Regions from separate parts of the Arthrobacter sp. 01T425 genome, predicted to be linked through region 1. Evidence: predicted binding sites of a transcription regulator. Region 1 holds the regulator's gene; the other holds the start of a gene.
The links. The regulator HrcA, encoded in region 1, represses chaperone genes, less so after heat shock. The targets are predictions, from matches to a motif close to TTNGCACTCGNNNNNNNCGAGTGCNAA.

Region 1 (13,185 bases):
GGCAACCCGTTCCACGAGGGCCGCCGTGTTCACCGCTGCCGTCGTGTGGTCCGCGCCCTGCCCAGCATGGGCCAGGAACACGGCCCGGCGCCGGTCGAGCACCCGTTTGACGAACATCCATTCCCGGGGCAGGGCCGCGCCCTCACCATGTACCTTGGACGCCCGGATCACCGTCACGGGATGGCCGCTGCCCAGGAGGGTGTTCTCTGCAGCCACCTTGTTGGCGCCATAGCCTTCCCGGGATTGGTAGTCCCCGGTTCCCGGCCGCATGGTCGGATTGTTCTCGAGGATCGGCGCATCAAAGCGGGGCGCTACCTCGGAATTGACGTGGTTGCCGGCGGCGTCAACGTACACAGCCTTGCTCGAGAGCATGACGGCAGAGGTCACCGCGGCCAGGTGCGGCAGGAGTTGCCGGGCGTCGGCCTCGGTGTAGCACACCGCGTCCACGAGGAGATCGGCACCACCGGCCATCACCCCGGCCAGTGCGGCGTCGTCACGACGTTCGGCGGCGATAAATCGGGCACCGGCGGCAGCCAGGTCAGCCGGCATCTTGGTCCGGTCCCGGCCCGTCACGTCCACGGCCCAGCCGGCACGGATCAGCCGCCACGCAATCGCGCGGCCGAGAACGCCAGTGCCTCCAAGGATCACAGCCCGTTTCATTTGTCCGACTCTAACGGACGGGTGCATTAGGCGGAGGCGATGCCGGGACCAAGAAGCCTCGGGTATTTCCACTCCTTGGAGAGCGCGGGAACCGCGGCGGCCGTGCGGGGAAGCCGGACGACGAGCCGGTCACCGAGCGTGAGCATGACGTTGTCCGTCCCGCTGGATGACACCGGCTTCAGCGGGAGCCCGGCCCACCCCGGAAACTGATCCGCGATCATGAGGCCGACCTGGTTTGTGTCGATGTCAGGCTCAGCGTCGTGCAGCTTCTTCGAGGTCGCCCTGCGGACCTTCAGTGGGAGGCGGGCGCCCCGCCAAAGTAGGGTACTTCCATGTTCATCATTCGCGAAGGGCGCCCAGACGATGTGCCCGGCCTTGCGACGCTAAGGGCCACGTGGGCGGCGGAACAGGACCCCGCGCCCATGGACGATCCCACCTTCGACGCCGTCTTCATGGAGTGGATGAATGCCAGTCCCCGAAAGTTCTTTGTGGCCGACTACGGTGGCGAACTCGTCGGGATGCTCAACCTGATGATTTTCGAGCGGATGCCCAAACCCGGAACAGAATCGTCCCGGTGGGTCTATCTGGGCAACGCCTACGTGCTCCCGGAGTTTCGGAACGCAGGAATCGGCGGCCGGCTCGTGGAGGCATCGATCCAGTTCGCGCAAGGCATCAAGGCCGTACGGATGGTGCTTTCCCCCTCCGATGCATCACGCGGCTTTTACGCACGGCTTGGTTTCGAACCGGCCGCGGAATTGAACATTCTCAGGTTTTGACCCACGGCCCGCCAGGCCGCTGCGCCGGCTCCGGCATGATGGACACATGGAATTGCAGACTGATCGTCTCCTGCTGCGCGAGTACACCCTGGATGATTTCGCAGCGGTACATTCATTCGCTTCCGACTTGAGGATCGCCGAATACGTGGACTGGGGACCGAATACAACCGGCGAAACGCTGGAATTCCTTAAAATGTGCTCGGCGGCGCAACGCGGTTCGAACCGGACAAACTTCACTCTTGCTGTCACTTTTCCCAGGGGCGAACCCTTTGGTTCTGTCGGACTCGGCATTGATCGTGGCCGGGGCGAGCTGGGGTACGTGATTGATGCTGACCACTGGGGGCACGGATATGCCACTGAGGCCGCAGCCGCCCTCCTCAGGTTCGGCCAAGGAACTCTCAAACTGCAGGACATTACCGCAACCTGCAGACCTGAAAACACCGCTTCTGCGAGGGTGCTGGAAAAGATCGGATTGGTCCCGGTAGGAGTGCGGAGGGCGGACAAACTCATTCGTGGACAGTGGCAGGATTCGCTCGTCTTTTCGTCGGTCAGCACCACCTGATAACGCACGAAACGAAGGGTGACCTCAGCCGACGTTTAGCGTGGCCCCTGCCCGGCTAAATGTCGGAGCGGACCATCCGTATTTCAGGTAGTTCCTCCCACTCGGGTGAAAGCAACTTACGCGTCCCATCGGGCTGAAAACCGTTCTTGACGTAAAAGGCCTGAGCGCGCACGTTGGCCTCAAGGACCCACAGGTAGGCGGGTAAATCGCGGAGGGCGGCCTTCAACAGGGCGACACCGAGCCCAGTGCCATGGGTGCGCCTCAGAGTGTAAATGGAGTAAAGCTCAAGTTCGCCGGGCAGGTCATCGTCACGCCCCGTGCCTGCGTCGGCAAATCCAACTATTTCATTGCTCTCGTCCATGGCGATGATTCGCGGCTGGGCACTGTCCAGATACGGTCGGCGTTTTTCCACGCGCACCGGCATGCTGGCACGGCGCGCATCGAAGAACGCTGGGGACAAAAGGTGCCCGTAGCATTCCTCATGGGCCAGGGTGTGCATCCTAACCACGGCATCAGCGTCCTCGACCGCGGCCTGGCGGATCTGATATTCCATCGTCCCAGCCTAACTTCGACTTGAGGGCTTCCCAGGGTCATTTTGCAGCCGGCCGGCAGAACGCCGCACCGGTGAGGAAGCGACGCCGTCACCAGCCGCCGCGTGTCGGCGTATGTCCCTTTCGGGCATCGTCGGGCATTGCCATTTCGGCCCGCAGGCCCAGGAGCCGGATCGGACGGTCTGCTTCGATTCCGGCTGCGAGGTCCAACGCCTGCGCGAGGATTTCGTCCCGGTCGAATGTCTCGGGAAGCTTCCTCGCGTGGGTCTTGGTGACGAACGGCGCGTACCGGACCTTGAGGGTCAGCCCAACCACGGGCCGACCTTCGGCCACAACATCCTCCAGGACGCGCGCTGTCAGCTCCCTCACGGCGTCGTCGACCTGGGCGGGTTCAGTCAGGTCGCGCTGGAAGGTGGTCTCCCGGCTATGCCCGCGGGCAACCCACGGGGTGTCGTCCACGACGCTGGCGCCGTCCCCGCGTCCGAGCTCCGCGTACCAAGGTCCCATCCTGGGGCCGAACTCCGGGACCAGGTCCCGGGGGTCGGACGCGGCTAGCTCGGCCACTGTGTTGATGCCGAGTTTGGCCAGTCTGCCCGACACCTTGGTTCCGACGCCCCAGAGCTCCTTGGTGGGCCGACTGCCCATGACGTCGAGCCAGTTCGCGGCAGTGAGACGGAAGACGCCGGCCGGTTTGCCGAAACCGGTGGCGACCTTGGCTCGTACCAGGGTGTCGCCGATGCCCACGCTGCAGTGCAGCTGCGTTCGCTCCAGGACAGCGGCCTGCACCTGCCGGGCGTAGGCTTCCGGATTCTCTGTCTCGGTGCCTACAAAAGCTTCATCCCACCCCAGCACCTGCACGGTGGCGCCGGGCTGCGCGCGCAGGGTAGCCATGACCGTTTCGGACGCCGCAAGGTAAGCCTCCTGATCGACGGGCAGGATCACAGCATCGGGCACTTTCCGGGCCGCAATGCGTAGGGGCATTCCGGAACCCACGCCGAACGCCCTCGCTTCGTAGGATGCCGTCGACACCACGGCGCGTTCCGTGGGGTCGCCCCGACCGCCGACAATGATCGGCTTGCCAGCAAGCTCCGGCCGCCGGAGCACTTCGACCGCCGCGATGAACTGGTCGAGATCGACGTGCAGCACCCATGGGATTCCGCTCACGCCACCAGTGTGCCCTAAACATCCCTTGCAAGCATCGGCTCTCCACCAAGCCTGGCCGGACTCGCCGTCGTCGACGTGCCCTCCCGTGACGAAGCATTGGAGCGGGCCGCCAAGATCGCCGCCGCTTGCCGCTGTGCGCGGGAGGTCCGCGGGTTCGTGCCTGACCCCACGGGATAATTTGTGTGCTGGATGCCCCCGTGATCGACTGATGCGATGACCCACCGCATTGCCGTCGGCGTACTCTTCGGGCCACGATGCGTTCTGATGTGCCGCCGGGTCCCGACATCGAAATGGTACCCGGGTATGTGGGACTTCCCGGGCGGCCACATCGAGGACGGCGAATCAGCCGGCGAGGCGCTGGCCAGGGAGCTCCTCGAAGAAATCGCAGTCAACGTCGTCCCGCCTACGAACGCTCCCACGTTTAGGGTCCAGGACAACGAGGGCTCACCTGAGGGTTGGCGCTCTCGGGGTGGGTCCTGGAAATGTGGACCGGCGATCCTGCCAACTTGGCCAGGGATGAGCACTCCGAAATACGCTGGTTCAGCCCTAACGATGCCCTCGGACTGGACCTCGCGCACGCCCATTACACCGAAGTACTTCAACACCTTTGAAGTTTAAGAAACGGCGGCGCCTGAAGAGGACAGACTTACACGCATTCTGATAAAGGCCGGCCCGCGGATGGGTTCTGATAGGTGTCGGCCTTCGGAGCACCTTGGCATATGGAACCAGACCGTCCGGCTCGAGGAAACGCGTGCCGGGTGCGCATCGGGGGTATAGTCGGCGCATGCAACTTTCGCGTCGATTTATATGCCCCCGGCCGGTCCCCGGCCGCGAGGGCTCTGAGGCGCGCGCCTAGGTCCTGGCGCCGGGTTTGAGTCGGGGGAAGTCAACCCACCACTCGAAATCCGAAAACAAGGACCTGCAATGCCCTCATATCTCAGTCCCTCCGAGCTCCACGACGCTTTGACCATCCGCGATCTTTCAGATCCGGACGGCGGGCCCCATGCAATGCAGCCGCTGTTGCAGGGCATCCTCGACGCGCTCAGCCGCGAATGGAGAGTGCCACAACGAATCGTCCGCCACAGCCCGCTGGTGAGCGTGGCCGACAATTACGACCGCTTGGGGTTCAAGGAATCAGATGTGACGCGGGATCAAAGGTATTCCCGCTATCTCAGCCCGACGGCCATGCTCCGAAGCCACACGTCGGCTTCCATCCCGCAGCTGCTGCGTGCACTGCACGCGGACCAATCCATGGACGAGCTCTGGGCGGTCCCAGGTCTGGTCTACCGGCGCGATTGCATCGACCGCACCCATGTGGGAACTCCCCACCAGGTCGACCTATGGCGCGTCAGCTCACGGGGGCAACTCGACGCCGGCAACCTGCAGGAAATGGTCGGATCGCTGGTGCAGGCGGTGCTTCCAGGAGCACCCTGGCGTGCAGTTCCGGCAGATCACCCCTACACCGAAGAAGGCTTGCAGGTCGATGTCCTCGCGGACGGGGAATGGCTCGAACTCGCCGAGTGCGGGCTCATCGCGCCGCATCTGTTCTCCGGGGCCGGCCTGGATCCCACCAAGTGGTCGGGACTGGCTCTGGGCATGGGATTGGACCGCGCCCTCATGCTCCGCAAGGGCATCCCCGACATCAGGCTGCTTCGGTCCACAGACCAGAAGATGGACCAGCAGATGCTGGACCTGTCCCGGTGGAATCCAGTTTCCCAGATGCACTCCATCCGCCGGGACATCTCCATCGTCATTCCCGCTGACCTGGATACCGAAGTGCTTGGAGACCGGGTGCGAACAGCGTTGGGCGCAAAGGCCGACGATCTGGAAAGTGTCGAACTCCTGGCCCTGACGCCCTGCGCTGACCTCCCCGCAGCGGCGAGGAAACGACTCCGCCTCAGCGATGGGCAGGCCAATGCACTGATACGCCTGGTGCTGCGTCCCCTCGCCCGGACCATGACAGACCCGGAGGCGAATCGGATCCGGGACGACGTCTACCTGGCCCTGCACGAGGGGCCCGTCAAGGAACTCATCGCAGGATAGTGCCTGCCGTGCCAGTTCACCATCGGGCTGCTGGCACGGCAGGCATGGAGACGCGGCCGGACCATGTCAGTGCCAGGAACCACAAGCGGACGCCATTAGGTATCAACTTTGTATCGGCCTCATATCGTTCCCGTTGCAGTTCCGGCGCCAGGGCCCAAACCCGGCTGCCGCGCCGCGCCCGTGTGCCATGCTGGAATCCGGCTGTCCCGGGATCGCCGGGCCGGTCTCCGGCCGGTGAGGGATGGGGCGGCCGTCGACGGCCGACGACGGCTACAAACGGATCATCACCGCGGAACGCGGGGCGTACGACGAAGGGACAGCAGCATCAGGAAGCGTGGAGTTCAGCAGCCATCGGCGGGGCGCGTCCGCCGCGTCGCGCTGGCGTTGGCGCTGCCTGCCGTGCTCGTCCTGTCCGGCTGCGTGGCGACGCCGCAGAGCGGCATCACGAATTCCAGCAGCCCATCAGAGCTCATTCCCGCCCCGGCGTCGGGCGCCCCCACCACGAGCGCACCGCTGGAGACTGCCCAGACGTCGAACAAGGCTCCGGTGTATTGGATCGGCCGTGGCAATGACAACGCGTTTCTCTACCGCGAGTTCCGCGACGTTCCGGATCAGGACAATCCCGTCACCCGCGCCCTGCGGGTCATGATGTCGCAGAAGCCACTGGACCCGGATTTTTTCACGCCCTGGCAAAATCCGAAGAAGCTGGCGACGTCGATTTCCGGCAAGAACGTCATCACGGTGGATGTCTCCGCTGATGCCTTCAACAGCAACGTGGATGCGGCCATGGCCGAGCGCGCCATCCAGCAGCTCGTCTACACGGCGACAGCTGCCGCGGCCAGCGCCGGCCTCATCGATGCCGGACAGCAGGTCCAGGTGGTTGTGCTGGTGGACGGTCACACCGACTACGTCGCCTTCAACCATGTCCGCCTGGGCGAGCCGACCTCCCGCAGCGCCGGGATGGTGGCACCAGTGTGGATCATTGATCCGCAGGAGGGCACGTCCGTGGCCGACGGTTCGGTCAAGATCAGCGGCCGCAGCACCGTCCAGGGCGGGAAGCTCCGCTGGGCGATCCTCAAGGTCGACGGCGACGGCGACAACGCCAAGACCGCGTATCTCAACGGCAGCGCCACCGCCTCCGCCGATGCAGCCCGGCCCGGGCTGTTCACCTTGTCCGTGAACCTCGGCCCGGGCAATTACGAGGTCCGGGTGTCCCAGGTGGACGCATCCGACAGCGCCAAGGAAGTATTCCAGGACACCCGCGGGTTCACGGTCAAGTAGCCGTCACCTCAACAAGGCATCACGTCACCTGCGGCGGCGGCTGCCGCAGGTCACCAGCGGCCGAGGATGTCACTGGCCAGCACAGTGGCGGCGGGCCCGGCCGTGGACGAACGCAGCACATGGTGCCCCAAAAGGGCCGTAACTGCGCCGGCGTCGCAAAGCCGGGTCACCTCCCGCGGGCTGATGCCGCCTTCCGGACCCACGATCAGCAGGACCTCACGGGATCCGGCATCATCTGCCACAACATCGCCGGGCCCAACACTTTCCAGCCAGGCCTCGAGTACCTGCCGCAGCGGGCGCACGGCGTCTTCGTGCAGGATGACGGCGAGGTCTGCCGCCGTTACGGCCGCCTGCAACCCGGCGCCGTCGACGGCGGCCCGGACCTCGGGAATCCATGCCCGGCGCGCCTGTTTGGCGGCTGCCGTCACCACCGACTGCCACTTGGCATGCGCCTTCGCGGCCCGCTCAGCCTTCCACCGCACAATGGACCGCTCGGCCTGCCAGGGAATGACGGCGTCGATGCCCAACTCGGTCGCGGTCTCGGCCGCCAGTTCATCGCGGTCGCCCTTCGCCAGGGCCTGGACCAGGACCAGCCGTGTTCCTGGCCGTGGTTCCTCAGCCAGGTCCACGCATTCGACGCTCAGCTCCCCGGCAGCGACGGCTGTCACGGTGCCGGTCAGGCGCTTGCCTGCGCCGTCCGCGATGTCGACCGCTTCGCCGACGCCGATCCGTTTGACGGTGACGGCGTGGCGGGCCTCGGTTCCCTCGAGGACGAAGGCCGAGCCGGGGACCTGCTGGTCCAGGGTGCCTGGGGCGGTGAAGAAGACCGGGTTACTCACCGCTACAGGTTACCGAGCCGGTCCCGCAGTTTGGCGAAGACGCCGCCGCTGGCCGCAAGCTTTCCTTCCGTGAGGTGCTCGCCACGGTGCTTGGCCAGCTGGCGGAGAAGTTCCTCCTGGACGTGATCGAGCTTGACCGGTGTTTCCACCTGCAGGTGCACCTTCAGATCGCCGCGGCCGTGGCCGCGCAGGTGCGTGACGCCAAGACCGCGAAGGGTGATGATCTCGCCGGACTGGGTGCCGGCCTTGACGTCGATCTCCTGCTGTCCGTCGAAGGTGTCGAGGGATATTTCGGTGCCGAGGGCGGCCGCCGTCATGGGAATGTTGAGGCTCGCGTGCAGGTCATCGCCCTCGCGCACGTAAGTGGCGTCGTTGTTGACCCTGATCTCCACGTACAGGTCCCCGGCGGGGCCGCCGGCAGGGCCGGCCTCGCCCTGGCCGGACAGCTGGATGCGGGTGCCGGTGGCCACGCCGGCCGGGACCTTGACGGTCAGCGAGCGGCGGCTGCGGATCCGGCCCTGGCCGCTGCATTCGTTGCACGGGTCCTTGATGACGGTGCCGAAGCCCTCGCAAGACCCGCAGGGGGCGGACGTCATGACCTGGCCCAGGATGGACCGCACGGCGCGCTGGACCTGACCGCTGCCGCCACAGATGTCGCAGCGGACCGGGTGGGTGCCCTCCCGGCAGCAGGATCCCTCGCAGGTGGGGCAGATGACGGCCGTGTCGACCTCGAGCTTTTTGTTCACGCCGAACACCGCATCGCGGAGGTCGATCCGGACGCTGATCAGCGCGTCCTGGCCGCGGCGGACCCGGGACGCCGGGCCGCCCTGGCCGCCACCGGCGCCGAAGAAGGTCTCGAAGATGTCCTGGAAGGCGAAGCCCTGGCCCGAGTAGCTGCCGCCGCCGAACCCGTTGTCGGTGCCGTTCTCGTTGCCGGTGGTGTCATAGACCCGGCGCTTCTGCGGATCGGAGAGGACCTCGTAGGCGTGCGTGACGGCCTTGAACCTGTCCGAGGCGTCCTCCCCGGGGTTCACGTCCGGGTGCAGGGTCCGGGCCAGTTTCCGGTAGGCCTTCTTGATCTCCTCCCCCGATGCGTCGCGGGAGACTCCAAGAACGTCGTAGTGGCTGCTCAAAGTGTGTATCTCTTCCTTGTTGTACTGCCTGTGGGGTACTGCCTGTGGGGCACTGCCTGTGGGGCAAGAAGTCGTATTCGGTCCCGGACCCGTCAGGGCCCCAGGATCCTCGAAAGGTAGCGGGCCACCGCTCGGACGGCGGCCATGGTGGTGGGATAGTCCATCCGGGTGGGCCCAAGCACTCCGACCTTGGCCGTGGCGTCCGGCCCGTAGGCGGTGGCCACGACCGAGGCCTCGGCGAGACCGTCGTAGGGGTTTTCCCGGCCGATGCTGACGGTCACGCCGCGCGGGTCTTCGGCCATTTCGCTGAGCAGGCGGAGCATGACCACCTGTTCCTCGAGGGCCTCCAGCACGGGGCCGATGCTGAGCGGGAAGTCCACATTGGAGCGGGCCAGGTTGGCGGTGCCGGCCATGACCATGCGCTCTTCACGGCTGCTCGTGGCCAGGGCCTCAAGGCCGCGGGCCAGCGCCTGGGCTGCTCCGCGCCGCGCGGGCGGGCCACCGGCAACGACGGCGGGCAGCAGCTGCGGCATCAGGCTCAGCGGCGTACCGGAGAGGCTGGCCAGAAAGCTGCTCCGCAATTCCGACAGCGCGTCGTCGGGAATGTCCTGCCCGACGTCGATCACGCGCTGCTCCACCTTGCCGGTGTCAGCGATCAGAACAGCCAGCACTTTCCTGGGCGCCAGCAGCACGAACTCAATGTGCCGCACCCGGGCGCGGCTGAGCAGCGGATACTGCACGACGGCGACCTGGTTGGTCAGGTGCGAGAGGAGCCTCACGGTCCGGTCAAGGATGTCGTCAAGGTCCTCGGATCCTTCCAGCAGCGCCTGAATGGCCCGGCGCTCGGCCTGGGACAACGGCTTCACCGCTGAGATCTGGTCGACGAACAACCGGTAGCCCTTGTCAGTGGGGATCCGGCCTGCACTCGTGTGCGGTGCCGTGATCAGGCCCTCGTCTTCCAGCGCCGCCATGTCATTTCGGATCGTGGCGCTCGAGACGCCGAGATGGTGCCGTTCAACGAGCGCTTTGGAACCAACGGGCTCACGCGAATGGACGTAGTCCTCCACGATGGCGCGCAGCACTTCGAGTTTGCGCGGTTCGCTCACGCTCCACCTCCAATCGACTGTCCCGCAGCCGGTGCCACCCCCCGCGTCCGGTCCGGGTACACCAGTGGTGCACGGACGGCCCGCCACAGGACAAGGGTTAGCACTCGACATGCCTAAGTGCTAACCAGTCTAATATGAGTCGCCGCGTTGTTAGCATTGGATTCGCTCCAGGCGTGGCCCGCGGGAACGCGATTCCCGTCACGCCGGCGCCGAGACCGTGGCAGATGCTGCCGTTGCCGCGCCGTCGCGGTCCGGTTCCGGCCCCCGGAGAGTTCCACCGACCGCCGTACATTCCGAGTGCAAAGTAAGCGTGAAGAGATGTCGTACCAGAACTGGGGACCCCAGGACCTGTCCGCCCCCGCCAAGACCCAGCTGCCGGAAGTCCCGGTGGAACGCGGGATGGTCCTCGAGGAGGTCCAGTCCGGCTGGGTGGGCGCCGTAACCCGCGTGGAGAAGTCCGGCGGCATGCACGTGGTGGCGCTGGAGGACCGGCGGGGCAAGTCGCGGTCCTTCCGCCTCGGCTTCGGCTTCCTCTTGGACGGCCAGCCCATCCGCCTGATGCCGCCGGCCCCGAAGAAGACGGCACCGGCCGCCGGTGCCGGCCGCACGGCGTCGGGCTCGGTACGGGTGGCGGGGCAGCGCGCACAGGTGGCCAAGGCCAGCCGCATCTGGGTGGAAGGAAAGCACGACGCCGAGCTGGTGGAGAAGGTCTGGGGCGATGACCTCCGGGTGGAGGGCATCGTCGTCGAGCCCCTGCACGGCATTGACGACCTCGCGGCCGCCGTGGCGGACTTCGGCCCGGGCCCCGGCCGGCGCCTCGGCGTGCTCGTAGACCACTTGGTGGCAGACTCCAAGGAGTCGCGGATCGCCGACGCCGTCATGGCCTCACCGGGCGCCGCAGGCAACGTCCTGATTGTGGGGCACCCCTACGTGGACGTGTGGCAGGCCATCCGGCCCTCGGTCCTGGGGATCGAGCAGTGGCCCGTGATCCCCCGCGGCACGGACTGGAAGACCGGGATCCTCATGGCTTTCGGGTGGCCCCACTCCACGAAGGAGGACATCGGCCTCGGCTGGCAGAAACTCCTGGGGGCTGTCCGCAGCTACGCTGATCTGGAGGCGTCGCTGCTTGGCCGCGTGGAAGAGGTCATTGACTTCCTCACCGTGCCCTAGTCCGCCGCGGCGGCCGCCCCTGATCTCCATTTCCTTGCCCGAGCAAGTATTCTTGAAACGGCGGCCGCGCTTCCAGCGCGGTCCCGGCTATTTCAGGCACAACCCAGGCAGCAACGCATCACCGCAATCCGAAGGGCTACACCGTGGCAGATAACGCACGCGAACACACGGGCAATCAGGCTGGCCATGGCCAGCCCCCGTACCATGGCGTTCCGGCAAACGCGCTGCCGCTGACGGCCAGCGAGGACCGCCAGTGGGCCACGCTCGCGCACTTCGGCGGCATCCTGGGCTGCGTGCCGTCGCTGCTGATCTACCTCATCTTCAAGGACCGCGGCCCGTTCACGGCACAGGAATCCAAGGAAGCCCTCAATTTCACGCTGCCGCCGACCCTGGCCGCGGTGCTGGCCAATCTGCTGGTCTTCATCCCGGTGGTGGGCAACCTCTTCGCCGTGCTCGCCACGGTGATCTGGATCGCCGTGACGTGCTTCTCGGTGGCCGCCGGCATCCACGTCAACCGCGGCCAGCCGCACCGCTACGAGTTCAACCTGCGCTGGATCAAATAGCCGGCCCGGACCCAAGCAAGAGAGCCGGCCGCCGCCCGTCAGGGCAACGGCCGGCTCTCTTTTGTGCGGCAGGGTGTTGTGGCCGCTGATGCGGGCAGCCAAGTCGTGGAAGTTTTGCCGGCAGACTAGTCCGGCAGGATCCTGCGGACGACGGCGTCGGCCAGCAGCCGGCCCTTAAGAGTGAGAATGAGCCTGCCTTTGAAAGCCGCCGCGGGATCCACGAGGCCGTCCGCGATCAGCCCCGCCACAGCGTGCCTGCCGGTGTCCCCCAGGCCGCCGAGGCTTGGGATGTCGAGCCCGGAATTGAGCCGGGCCTCGAGCATGACCCGTTCCACGTTGCGGGTTTCAGAGTCCAGCGTTTCGCGTCCGGCGGCGGGTGAGGCGCCGGCGCCGAGGCGGTTGGCGTAGGCGGTGGGGTGCTTGACGTTCCACCAGCGGACGCCGCCCACGTGCGAGTGCGCCCCCGGCCCGATGCCCCACCAGTCGTCCCCGCGCCAGTAAGCGAGGTTGTGCCGGCAGGCCTGTTCGGGGGTGCGGGACCAGTTGCTGACCTCGTACCAGTTGAGCCCGGCGGCGGAAATCAGTTCGTCGGCGAGTTCGTATTTGGCGGCGTGGTCGTCGTCGTCGATTTCCGGCACTTCGCCACGGCGGATCTGCGCGGCAAGCTTTGTGCCGTCTTCAACGATCAGGGCATAGGCGCTGATGTGGTCGGGGGCGTAGGACAGTGCGGTCTCGAGCGAGTAGCGCCAGTCCTCCAACGACTCCCCCGGCGTCCCGTAAATGAGGTCGAGGCTGACCGAGAGCCCGGCATTACGCGCCCACTGCACCACCTCGGGCACCCGGCTGGGCGTGTGGGTGCGGTCCAGGACCTTCAGGACGTGCGGCACAGCCGACTGCATGCCGAACGAAACGCGGGTGAACCCGGCGTCGGCCAGCAGCTGCAGGGATGCGGGCGTGACGGAATCGGGGTTCGCCTCGGTGGTCACCTCGGCGCCGGGCCGCAGTCCCCAGGCGTCGATCGCGGCGCTGAGGATGCGCGCCAGATCCTCCGCCGGCAGCAGGGTGGGGGTGCCGCCGCCGAAGAAGACCGTGCTGAGGGGGCGGCCGGGCAGGCCGCTGCCCTTCAGGGCCGCGGCGGCGAACTCCACTTCCGCGATCGCGGTGGCGGCGTAGGCGTCCTGGGAGGCCCCGCCGCCCAGCTCGGTGGCGGTGTAGGTGTTGAAGTCGCAGTACCCGCAGCGGACCGCGCAGAACGGGATGTGCACGTACAGCCCGAATGCTCGCTGATCGGCGCCCTCGCCCGCCTGGACGGGCAGCAGCCCGTCCGCCGGCGCCGG
Region 2 (10,187 bases), on a different contig from region 1:
GTTCGTCGTAGGTCCCCGGCGCGCCAAAGAGTTCCTGCTGGCCGGCTGGCGCCGGGGCTGCCTGCGGCCGGGTCGCGGGGGGGGCGGCGGGTGGGGCGGCGGACTGGGCGGCGGGCTGCATCTTGTCCTGCTGTGTCATGCCCTGCTGTGTTTTGCCCGCTGGCGGTTCGCCCGCTGGCGGTTCGCCCTCCGGGGTGCCGAACCCGGGACCCTGCCGGACGGCCACGCCCTGCTGGTACGCCGTGGCCGCTGCCCGGGCGCGGACGTCGGCCGCCTCGTTGAGCTCGTGCCCCGCGTGGCCCCGCACCCACTCGAAGGTGTACTTGCGGCCCACGAGCGCCTGGTCGATGTCCTTGAGGAGGTCCACGTTCAGCACCGGCTTGCCGTCGGCTTTGCGCCAGCCCTTGCGTTTCCAGCCGGGCATCCACTTGGTCACGGCGTTGATGACGTACTGGCTGTCGCAGAGGATCAGCAGGTCTTCCCCGGGCATGTGCGCCGTTGCCCGGAACAGGTCCAGCACCGCCATGAGTTCGCCCTGGTTGTTCGTGCCGTGGGGCCACCCCCCGGCCCGCCAGCAGTCGTCATTCACGTACCAGGCCCAGCCGGCCGGGCCAGGATTTCCTAAGGCCGAACCGTCGGCCGCTGCTGTAATCGTCACTGACCTATCCTGCCAGAACCCGCCGACGCCCACCGACGCTCCCTTGGACAGGGGCCGCGCTTAACCGGCGACGGCGGCCCCACCCGAAGGTGGGACCGCCGTCGTCGAACAGCCGGTGATGGCTGGCGCGGGTGGTTAGAAACCGCCCATGCCGCCCATGCCGCCCATGTCGTCGCCGCCGCCCATCGGGGCGCCACCCTTCTCGGGCTTGTCGGCTACAACGGCCTCGGTGGTGAGGAAGAGGCCGGCGATGGAAGCCGCGTTCTGCAGGGCAGAGCGGGTTACCTTGACCGGGTCGTTGATGCCGGCGGCCAGCAGGTCGACGTACTCGCCGGTGGCGGCGTTGAGGCCGTGGCCTGCGGGCAGGCCGCGGACCTTGTCCACGACGACGCCGGGCTCGAGGCCGGCGTTGAAGGCGATCTGCTTCAGCGGGGCGTCGATGGCAACGCGGACGATGTTCGCGCCGGTTGCTTCGTCACCGGAGAGCTGCAGGTTCGCGAATGCCTTGGCGCCGGCCTGGATCAGGGCAACGCCACCGCCTGCGACGATGCCCTCTTCGACAGCAGCCTTGGCGTTGCGGACGGCGTCCTCAATGCGGTGCTTGCGTTCCTTGAGCTCGACCTCGGTTGCGGCGCCGGCCTTGATGACTGCAACGCCACCGGCCAGCTTGGCCAGGCGCTCCTGCAGCTTCTCGCGGTCGTAGTCGGAATCGGAGTTCTCGATCTCGGCGCGGATCTGGGACACGCGGCCGGCGATCTGGTCGGCGTCGCCTGCACCCTCGACGATCGTGGTCTCGTCCTTGGTGACAACAACCTTGCGGGCCTTGCCAAGGAGTTCGAGTCCGGCGGTCTCAAGCTTGAGGCCGACTTCCTCGGAGATGACCTGGCCACCGGTGAGGATGGCGATGTCGGCCAGCTGCGCCTTGCGGCGGTCGCCGAAGCCCGGAGCCTTGACGGCGACGGACTTGAAGGTGCCGCGGATCTTGTTGACGATCAGGGTGGCCAGGGCCTCGCCCTCGATGTCTTCGGCAATGATCAGCAGCGGTTTGTTGGACTGCATGACCTTTTCCAGGACAGCAACCAGTTCCTTGACGTTGGAGATCTTGGAGTTGACGATCAGGATGTACGGATCCTCAAGGACCGTTTCCTGGCGCTCAGCGTCGGTGACGAAGTAGGCGGAGATGTAGCCCTTGTCGAAGCGCATGCCTTCGGTCAGCTCCAGCTCGAGGCCGAACGTGTTCGACTCCTCGACGGTGATGACGCCTTCCTTGCCGACCTTGTCGAGGGCTTCGGCGATCAGGGCGCCGATCTCGTTGTCGCCGGCGGAGATGGACGCGGTGGCGGCGATCTCTTCCTTGGTCTCGATTTCCTTGGCGGAGGCCAGGAGCTCGACGGTGACCGCGTCAACAGCCTTCTCGATGCCGCGCTTGAGGGACAGCGGGTCAGCGCCGGCCGCGACGTTGCGCAGGCCTTCCTTGACCAGGGCTTGTGCCAGCACGGTTGCCGTGGTGGTGCCGTCGCCTGCGACGTCATCCGTCTTCTTGGCAACTTCCTTGACCAGCTCGGCGCCGATCTTTTCGTAGGGATCGTCCAGCTCGATCTCCTTGGCGATGGAAACACCATCGTTGGTGATCGTGGGGGCGCCCCACTTCTTTTCGAGGACGACGTTGCGTCCCCGCGGGCCGAGGGTGACCTTGACGGCGTCGGCGAGGATGTTCAGGCCCCGCTCAAGACCGCGGCGTGCCTCTTCATCAAATGCAATGATCTTGGCCATAACGGCAGTAGTCCTTTCGGGACAGTCGTTAAGAATGAACCTTCGCTGTGGTGCCCGCGACGGACGATCCCAACCCCGCGGCCTCTGTATGCCGCCGGGTCCGGGATCTCACCCCAGCAAGGTGTTTCTTTAGCTCCTGGACCGGCTGCCCCACTTCGCGGCCGGGCGGACCGGGCGTCGTGTTAGCAGTCAGTGCGCTGGAGTGCTAAATCAATAATTAGCACTCCCCCGGGGAGAGTGCAAGCAGTGGCCGGCCGGAACCGGCCGCCACGCGGGCACAATACGCTACGAGCGATCAGCCGCCGCTGCTGCTCGCGGCTTCTGTGCCGTCCACCGTGGGCAGGTTGTCCTCGCCGTAAGTCGAAACCATGTAGTTCGCTTCGGTGATGTCGCCGTGGGCATCAAAGTTGATCCGTCCGGACTGGCCGTCGTAGTCCGGCCGCTGGCCTGCCCGGAGGACGCCGACGCAGTCCTTGTAGCTCGTGCATGACTCGCTGGGCGGCTGGCTGCCGCCGGCCCCGGTTCCGCCTGCTGCCGGGGTTCCGCCGGAGACCGCGACGAGGGACGCCGCGATGGAGGTGCCGGCGTCGTCCTCTGCGGCGGCGGCGGCGACGGCGGCCAGGACGACGGCGTCGTACGTCTCGGCGGCGAACACCATGTCCTTCAGCCCGGGATCAACGGCCACGAGGTCCGCCTGGAAGGCTGCGGAGGGAAACACGCCGGGCAGGATCCCGCGTGCACCCTCGAGCGCCCGGGCGCCCAGGCCAGAGCCGTACTTGCTGACTGCTCCGTCACTGAGGACCAGCTTCTTGCCGGCGAGGCCGGCGTTGTTCAGCTCGGCGATGGCGCCCTGTGCGCCGTCGCGCGAGACCAGGATGACGGCGTCGGGGTTGGCGGCCTTAGCGGCGGCGGCAGCCTGCTGCGCCTGGCCGGGGGTGAACTCCGAGTCCGCCACGACTTCCAGTCCGGACTGTTTCGCCGCACCAACGACTGCGGCGGCGACGTCTTTGCCGTAGTCGCCTTCCTCATGCAGCACCGCCAGGGTCCTGGCGCCGCCGTCTTTGACCAGTTTGGCGAGGACGGATGCCTGGGCGATGTCGGCGGCCGAGGTGCGGAAATAGTAGCCGCCGCTCTTGTAGTTGCTGAGCGCGGCGGCGGTGTTGGCCGGGGAGATCACGGCTACCTTGGCGTTGGCCAGCACGTCGATGGCGGCCGGGGCACGGCTGGAATCGGTCGGGCCGATCACGACGTCGGCCTTGGCGGCAACCAGCGCTTTCGCCTGGGCGGCGGCGTCCGTGCTGATGGTTTCCGGCAGCAGCTCCACCGGTTTGCCTTTGTGCCCGCCGGCAGCGTTGATCTCCTTGACGGCAAGTTTGGCCGCCGCGAGCTCGGAGGCGTTGAGGAAGTTCTGCTTGCCCGTGTTGTCCAGGATCAGGCCGATGCGCAGGGTGCCGTCACCGCTGGCGTCGGCGCTGGCCACGCGGGCACTGCCCGCGGGGCCCAGGCACCCCGTCAGGGCCAGGGCCGCTACGGTGCCCGCCGCCAGGGCGCGGCCCAGCGGCAAATGTCCTCCGCGGCGCCCGGCCGCGTTCCTTGGGGCGTTCGTGACGGCAGCCAGTACCACTAGGCGGGCCGGACGCTTTCGGCCTGCGGGCCCTTTTCGCCCTCGCCGACTTCCAGTTCCACCCGCTGGCCCTCGTCCAGGGCGCGGTAGCCTTCCCCGACGATCGCGGACCAGTGCACGAAGACGTCGTTCTCGGAACCGTCCACGGCGATGAAGCCGTAGCCCTTTTCGGCGTTGAACCATTTGACGGTTCCCAGTGCCATGGTGTCCACACTTTCAGCTAGCTTGCGTGCGGCCCACCTCGATGTGCGCCGCGGACTGCGAAGAGAAATCCGCAGATACTGTACCCACAGCGTCCCCCAGGAACGCCGGCGGCGGGCAGGGCCGCCGCCTAATAGTTATTGAGGCGTAACCGGATTGGCTACTGGTAGCCGGGGCCGAGAACGACGACAAGGGGCATGTTGAACTCGGCAGAGTCCACGAGGGTGTCGACGCCGAGGAGGGCTCCGAGTGCCTCCGCATTGTCCTTCTGCTCGACGCCGCTGTAGAAGATCACCGACGTCTGTTGCGGGACACCGCCCCAGTTGCCTGTCTCGCCCAGGACCCAGCCGTCGGAGGTGACGGTGCCGCCGACGCGGGTGGCGAGGCCGGCGGTGGTGGTCGCGTTGTAGATCGTCACCGGCTGCGTCTTGTCGACGGCGGCGGCTGTGGCGCTCGGCGTAGCTGACGGCGAAGCCGCCGGCGCGGCGGCGGCGTCCGTGCCGGCCGGCTCCGGGCTCGTCGGCGTGGGACTGGGGCTCATGGTGCTCGTGGCGGACGGGCTGCTGCTGGCAGATGCGGACGCGCTGCCACCGGCCGTCACGGCCGCGGCCTGGCCTGCGGAGAAGCCGAGCTTCGGCAGGATCAGGAAGGCCACCAGGCCGATGGCCAGGGCTACGCAGCCGGCCGCCAGGATCGGCGCCAGGCTCCGCCGCCGCGATGCCGCGACGGCCCGGTGGACTCCCTGCCGGGTAGAGGTCTCCGGGACCCGATCAAATTCATCCCGAGCGTATTTGGTCATGGTAAAACGACGTCCTTGCTGATTTCATACGGGGTGCCCGAGGCCGGAACGGACGCAACAGGACGTGCGCATCCGGCTGCTCGTGACGCGACTTTACGAATCTGTTCCCAGACGACGGGCAGTGCGGGCACGTTGGCGTGATGTACGTAGTCTACGCAATCTCTTGACCAGCATGGGATCGTGGGCCAGCGCATCCTCGGTATCGATGAGGGCATTGAGGATCTGGTAGTAGTGCGTGGCGGACAGATCGAACAGCTCGCGGATGGCCTGTTCCTTGGCCCCGGCGTACTTCCACCATTGCCGCTCCAAGGCCAGCATCTGCTGGTCGCGGGCGCTCAGCGCAGACTCCGCGGACACCCCGTCCGGGCCCGCGCCGGCGGTTGGGAATCCGGCAGAATCCCCCGCGAGCACGTGCTCTTGCGCTGTTTCGGCCACGACACACTCCTGGTTGATTCCGAAAAACCTGGCTGGTATCCGTTAAAAAGTCAGTCCCAATGGTACGGCCGAATGACAGGGTTGTCATTCGGGCGGGCGCAGAAACGGGCCGCAGCTGGGGAAGAATGGGTGCTGTGTTTGATGCCGAGTTTGACCCCGCCAGTGAACCCGACGCGCTGTTCGAGCTGGAGCCCGCAGCCGCGGACACCCTCAGTTTCGAGGACCTGGCGCGCCGGCCGCTGGACGCGCTGGTTGCTCCTGACTGGGCGGAGCCGCTGGCGCCGGTGGAGGCGGAGTTGCGCGAAGCCCTCGCCTTTGTCGCGGGCGAAGTGGCCGCCGGGCACGGCGTACTGCCCTCGCCGGCAAACCTGCTGCGGGCTTTCCGGCAGCCCCTGGCCGGCGTCCGCGTGCTGGTGGTGGGCCAGGACCCGTATCCGACGCCGGGGCACGCCGTGGGGTTGTCCTTCGCCGTGGACGGCGCCACCCGGCCGATCCCCCGCAGCCTGGCAAACATCTACAAGGAACTTCAGGCCGATCTCGGCTTCCCCCCGCGCGTCCACGGGGACCTCAGCCACTGGGCGGACCAAGGCGTACTGCTGCTCAACAGGGTGCTCAGCGTCCGTGCCGGCGCGGCGGGCTCGCACCGGAACAAGGGCTGGGAGGCTGTGACGGCGGCGGCCATCCGGGCAGTCGCCGGCCGCTCGTCCGTATCCGGCGCGGGCCATGCCCCCCTGGTGGCGATCCTGTGGGGGAAGGATGCCGAGTCCGTGCGGCCGCTGCTGGGATCCGCAGCCGTGATCGCCAGCGCCCACCCCAGCCCGCTCTCGGCCTCGCGCGGCTTCTTCGGGTCCCGGCCGTTCAGCCGGGCCAACGCCCTGCTGCTGCAACAAGGCAACGGGACGGTCGACTGGGAGCTTCCGCCGTTGCCGTAACAGGCCCCCGCGCAAAGCTCCCGCCGGGGGTTCTTGGATAGGCTTAGCTGCATGACATCCGTCCCCGCAGCCACCACCGCCACCCGGAATTCGCGCCCCCAGACCGATCTGACGGTCCTGCGCAGGGAGCAGCTCTCCCCGCATATGGTCCGGATCATCGCCGGGGGCCCTGGCTTCGCCGGGTTCGTCAACAACGACTATGTGGACCGGTACGTCAAGATCGTCTTTCCGCAACCCGGCGTCGAATACCCGGATCCGCTGGATTTGTGGGCCATCCGGGAAACCATGCCGCGCAGTCAGTGGCCGCACACCCGGACCTACACGGTCCGCTGGGTGGACCCGGCGGCGCAGGAACTGGCCATTGACTTTGTGATCCACGGCGACGAGGGGCTCGCCGGCCCTTGGGCGGCCTCGGCCCAGCCCGGCGATCGCCTGACTTTCACCGGCCCCGGCGGCGGGTACAACCCGGATCCGGCCGCGGACTGGTACCTGTTTGCCGGCGATGAATCAGCGTTGCCGGCCATCGGCGCGGCGATCGAATCCCTGCCGGAGGATGCCCGCGGCCTCGCCCTGCTCGAAGTGGACAGCGACGCCGACGTCCAGGCCATCGCCGGGCCGGCCGGCGTCGAATTGCGCTGGCTGCTGCGCGGCGGCGCACCCGCCGGTGAGAGCGAACTGCTGGTCACGGCGGTGCGCGACGCCGAGTGGCCCGAGGGCCGGGTGCAGGTCTTCGCCCACGGCGAGCGGGGCTATATGAAGGGCCTCCGGGACGTGTTCTACGTGCAGCGCGGGCTGGAGCGGGCCCAGGTGTCCCTCTCGGGCTACTGGGCCAAGGGCCGGGTGGAGGACGACTTCCAGGCGGAGAAGAAGCTGCCCATCGGCAAGATCTAGCGGATCGCCTCCCCTGGCTGTCCGGCGGGTGGCGCTGCGGAGTTTCCCCACCTTTGCCACCACGACGCCGGGACACGCCGGCGCGGCGGGCTGACACGCCGTCGCGTCCCGGCAAAGTGGGGATACCCGGCGCCTTAGGGGAGCCGGACGGGCATTCCTCGCAAGATCTAGCGGCGGCGGGCCCTGCGCCGTTCGTTGCTCGCCAGGCTCCGCGTCAGGGGCCGCGCCAGGGTGTCGCCGAGCACGACGCCGGCAGCGACACCGAGCACGATGGCCCCGGCGTTGAGCATGCCGCCGGCGCCCATGAGAATCTCCGATTCCTCGATGGTCAATACATACATCGACCGGAATATAGTGAGCCCCGGGAGCAGAATCAGCGCGGCGGGAACGGCCACAACCAACTGTGGGGCGCCCATCCGGAGGGCCACGACGCGGGCCAGCAGGCCGATCACCACGGCAGCGAGGGCCGGGGCGAAGCGGGATCCGATGCCCAGGGCGTCGCCGCCGATGAGGACCAGGTAGCCCACCACCCCCACGGCCGCCGTCGGCAGCAGCAGCTTCCAGCTGGTCTGTTCCGTGATGCCGATCATCAGCACCGCGATGGCGATCAGGATGACCACGGCCCACCACGGATACGCCGGAGGGAATGTTTCGGTGACATTGATCGCCTCCATGCCGGTCATATCCCCGACTACGAAGCCGACGGCAATGCCGGCAACGAGCGCGCCGAAGGTCAGCATGGTGGAGAGGAAACGGCCGGCCGCCGTGACGGGGAAGCCGTTGATCGCGTCCTGCACCGAGGAGACGAGCCGGCCGGTCGGCAGTAGCAGCAGGATTCCGCCGACCACCACGATGGCCGGCGGTATCTGGATTCCTACCATGCCGCCGAAACGCCATAACAGCAGGGCGATGAAGGTGACCAGGAAGGAACACGAGGCGGTGACGAAGAAGTCAGGTGTGCGCCACCGCCCTAGCTGCCTGGCCAGCAGGCTCACCAGCAGGTTGGAGACGAAAGCGACCGCAGAGGCTCCGAGGTCGCCGCCGAGAACACCGACGAAGACGGCCGAGAACACGCCGAATGCCACGGTGACCATCCAGCGCGGGAATGGCTTGGAACTGTGGGTGATGTCCTCAAGCCGTCGCACAGCCTCCTCACGTCCCACGCCGCCGGAGACGATGTCCGTGACGAGCTGGTGCACCTTGGCCAAGCCCGCGTAGTTGTTGGTCCAGGACCGCACGACACGAAGCAACGTGATGGGCGTCTGGTCCTTGGGGGCATAGTTGATGGCCACCGACTGGTTGGTGATGTCCACTTCGATGTTCTTCAGTCCCAGGGCGGCCGTGATGGCGATGATGCTGGTCTCAACTTCCAGGGCTCCGGCGCCGTAACGGAACATCGATTCCGCCAGATGCAAGGCAAAGTCGATCGTCTTGCGGGCCGAGGCGTCCACCCCGCCAACCTGGATCATCGGGTTCGCATAGGGGCTGCCGGCGAGCCGGTCAACGATGCTCATGGGCGCCGTCGGCGGGTTCTCGCCCTGTACCAACCTGCGCAACATGCGCTTCGCGGCGGCGTTCTGGCGCACCTCCACCGGCGACATCGGCTGCGTTCGGGGCAGGCCGTCCGTGGGCGGCCTGCGGTGGCCGCTGTATCCGTTATTCATTCCGGCCTCCTCACTGTCCTCGTCGGCTGTTTAGTAAAACTGCTGGCCCGTGCGCCGGGTGTAGACCTGGCGGGCCACGCGCTCCCCCGCCATCATCCAGGCCTTGTATTTCAGCGGGCTCAGGACCTGGTCATAGCAGCCGACAAAGTCGGTCACGGTTTTGCTGAAGCTGGTCTTGAACAGGCCCAGGCCATGGAACGGGTTTGAGGTGTCCTTGAGCTTGTCGCTCGGCGGCGTGCCGCAGAAGTCGTATTCGGTGCAGCCAAGGTCCTTGACCTGGTTGATTGCGGTCCACTGCACCAGGTGCGAGTCACCGTACTGGCCACGCTTCTGCAGGGAGCCGCCGTCCTTGTACGTTCCCTTGCGGCCGTAGTTGATCACGAATGCGCCCACCGAGGGCACCCCGTTTTCGTACACGAAGAGCAGCCTGCCCTGATCCCGCTTCAGAAAGTTGGTCCAGAACTGGCGGTAGTACTCGTACTCGCGCACCCGGACCTGGGACTTGGCTTCCACCGTGGTGGTCATCAGGGCATACATGGCCCGGAAGTTCTCTTCCGTGGGCTCGACGTTGTGGACTTCCACGCCCTCGCGGATGGCGCGGCGCACGGCGTTGCGGCCCCGGGAGTGCAGGTTGCGCAGCAGCTGGTTTTCCTCGGGCGCAATATCGAGCAGCGCCGTGGAGTCGTTCGGCTGCAGGTTGTGGGTCTTGACCAGGCCGGCGCCCTCAAGGATCCGCGCGGCGTCGTCGGACAAGACAACATCCGGTTCGATCTTGATCGCGAAGACGCCCAGCTTGGCCCTTTTGACGAAGTCCGCGTTCGCCGCGACGATCCCGGGGATGTCCTCGACCGACGCCACGTCGGGTCCCTTGATCAGGTACCAGAGCTTGCCGAGGACCGGAAAGGACTTCTCCAGGACCAGGTTGTAGCTCGTGTAATCGGCCGACTCGTACACCAGGTGCAAGGGCTTCCAGCCAAAGTGCTGTTTGACCTCGGCGAAGGCTTCCGATTGCAGGAGATTGCCGCCGTTGGGGTTAGCCGTGACGTGGGCATCCCAGTTGGCAATCTCTTCGGCAGAGGCAAAACGGGCAGTGAATTCTCGCAAGGGTGCGGTATCCAATCATTGCGGTACGAGCTTCGGCGACATGCGGACATGCAGCCCCAAGTCTATCGGTCCGCACCCTGCCGCCGGTCCGGGTCAGGCGGTTAGG

Region 2: groL (chaperonin GroEL) is a predicted target of HrcA. The motif match lies at 2,614-2,640, and genes of this name have one in related genera.

The regions. Positions count from the first base shown of each region.
Region 1 is NZ_JBFTPY010000001.1:353,085-366,269, reverse strand. Features, by position in the region: gene AC1DNG_RS01725 (NAD-dependent epimerase/dehydratase family protein) at 1-660, opposite strand, end outside; gene AC1DNG_RS01720 (hypothetical protein) at 687-881, opposite strand; gene AC1DNG_RS01715 (N-acetyltransferase family protein) at 993-1,436, shown strand; gene AC1DNG_RS01710 (GNAT family N-acetyltransferase) at 1,483-1,998, shown strand; gene AC1DNG_RS01705 (N-acetyltransferase family protein) at 2,054-2,551, opposite strand; gene AC1DNG_RS01700 (DNA polymerase IV) at 2,640-3,713, opposite strand; gene AC1DNG_RS01695 (NUDIX domain-containing protein) at 3,927-4,331, shown strand; gene srmL (PheS-related mystery ligase SrmL) at 4,638-5,756, shown strand; gene AC1DNG_RS01685 (GerMN domain-containing protein) at 6,156-7,037, shown strand; gene AC1DNG_RS01680 (16S rRNA (uracil(1498)-N(3))-methyltransferase) at 7,088-7,876, opposite strand; gene dnaJ (molecular chaperone DnaJ) at 7,879-9,009, opposite strand; gene hrcA (heat-inducible transcriptional repressor HrcA) at 9,102-10,115, opposite strand; gene AC1DNG_RS01665 (DUF3097 domain-containing protein) at 10,434-11,285, shown strand; gene AC1DNG_RS01660 (DUF4870 domain-containing protein) at 11,429-11,848, shown strand; gene hemW (radical SAM family heme chaperone HemW) at 11,974-13,185, opposite strand, start outside.
Region 2 is NZ_JBFTPY010000010.1:1,034-11,220, reverse strand. Features, by position in the region: gene AC1DNG_RS12135 (RNase H family protein) at 1-658, opposite strand, end outside; gene groL (chaperonin GroEL) at 794-2,431, opposite strand; gene AC1DNG_RS12125 (ABC transporter substrate-binding protein) at 2,727-3,995, opposite strand; gene AC1DNG_RS12120 (cold-shock protein) at 4,055-4,258, opposite strand; gene AC1DNG_RS12115 (LytR C-terminal domain-containing protein) at 4,417-5,055, opposite strand; gene AC1DNG_RS12110 (DUF3263 domain-containing protein) at 5,149-5,412, opposite strand; gene AC1DNG_RS12105 (uracil-DNA glycosylase) at 5,616-6,422, shown strand; gene AC1DNG_RS12100 (siderophore-interacting protein) at 6,474-7,313, shown strand; gene AC1DNG_RS12095 (threonine/serine exporter family protein) at 7,481-8,977, opposite strand; gene AC1DNG_RS12090 (lipid II:glycine glycyltransferase FemX) at 9,008-10,081, opposite strand.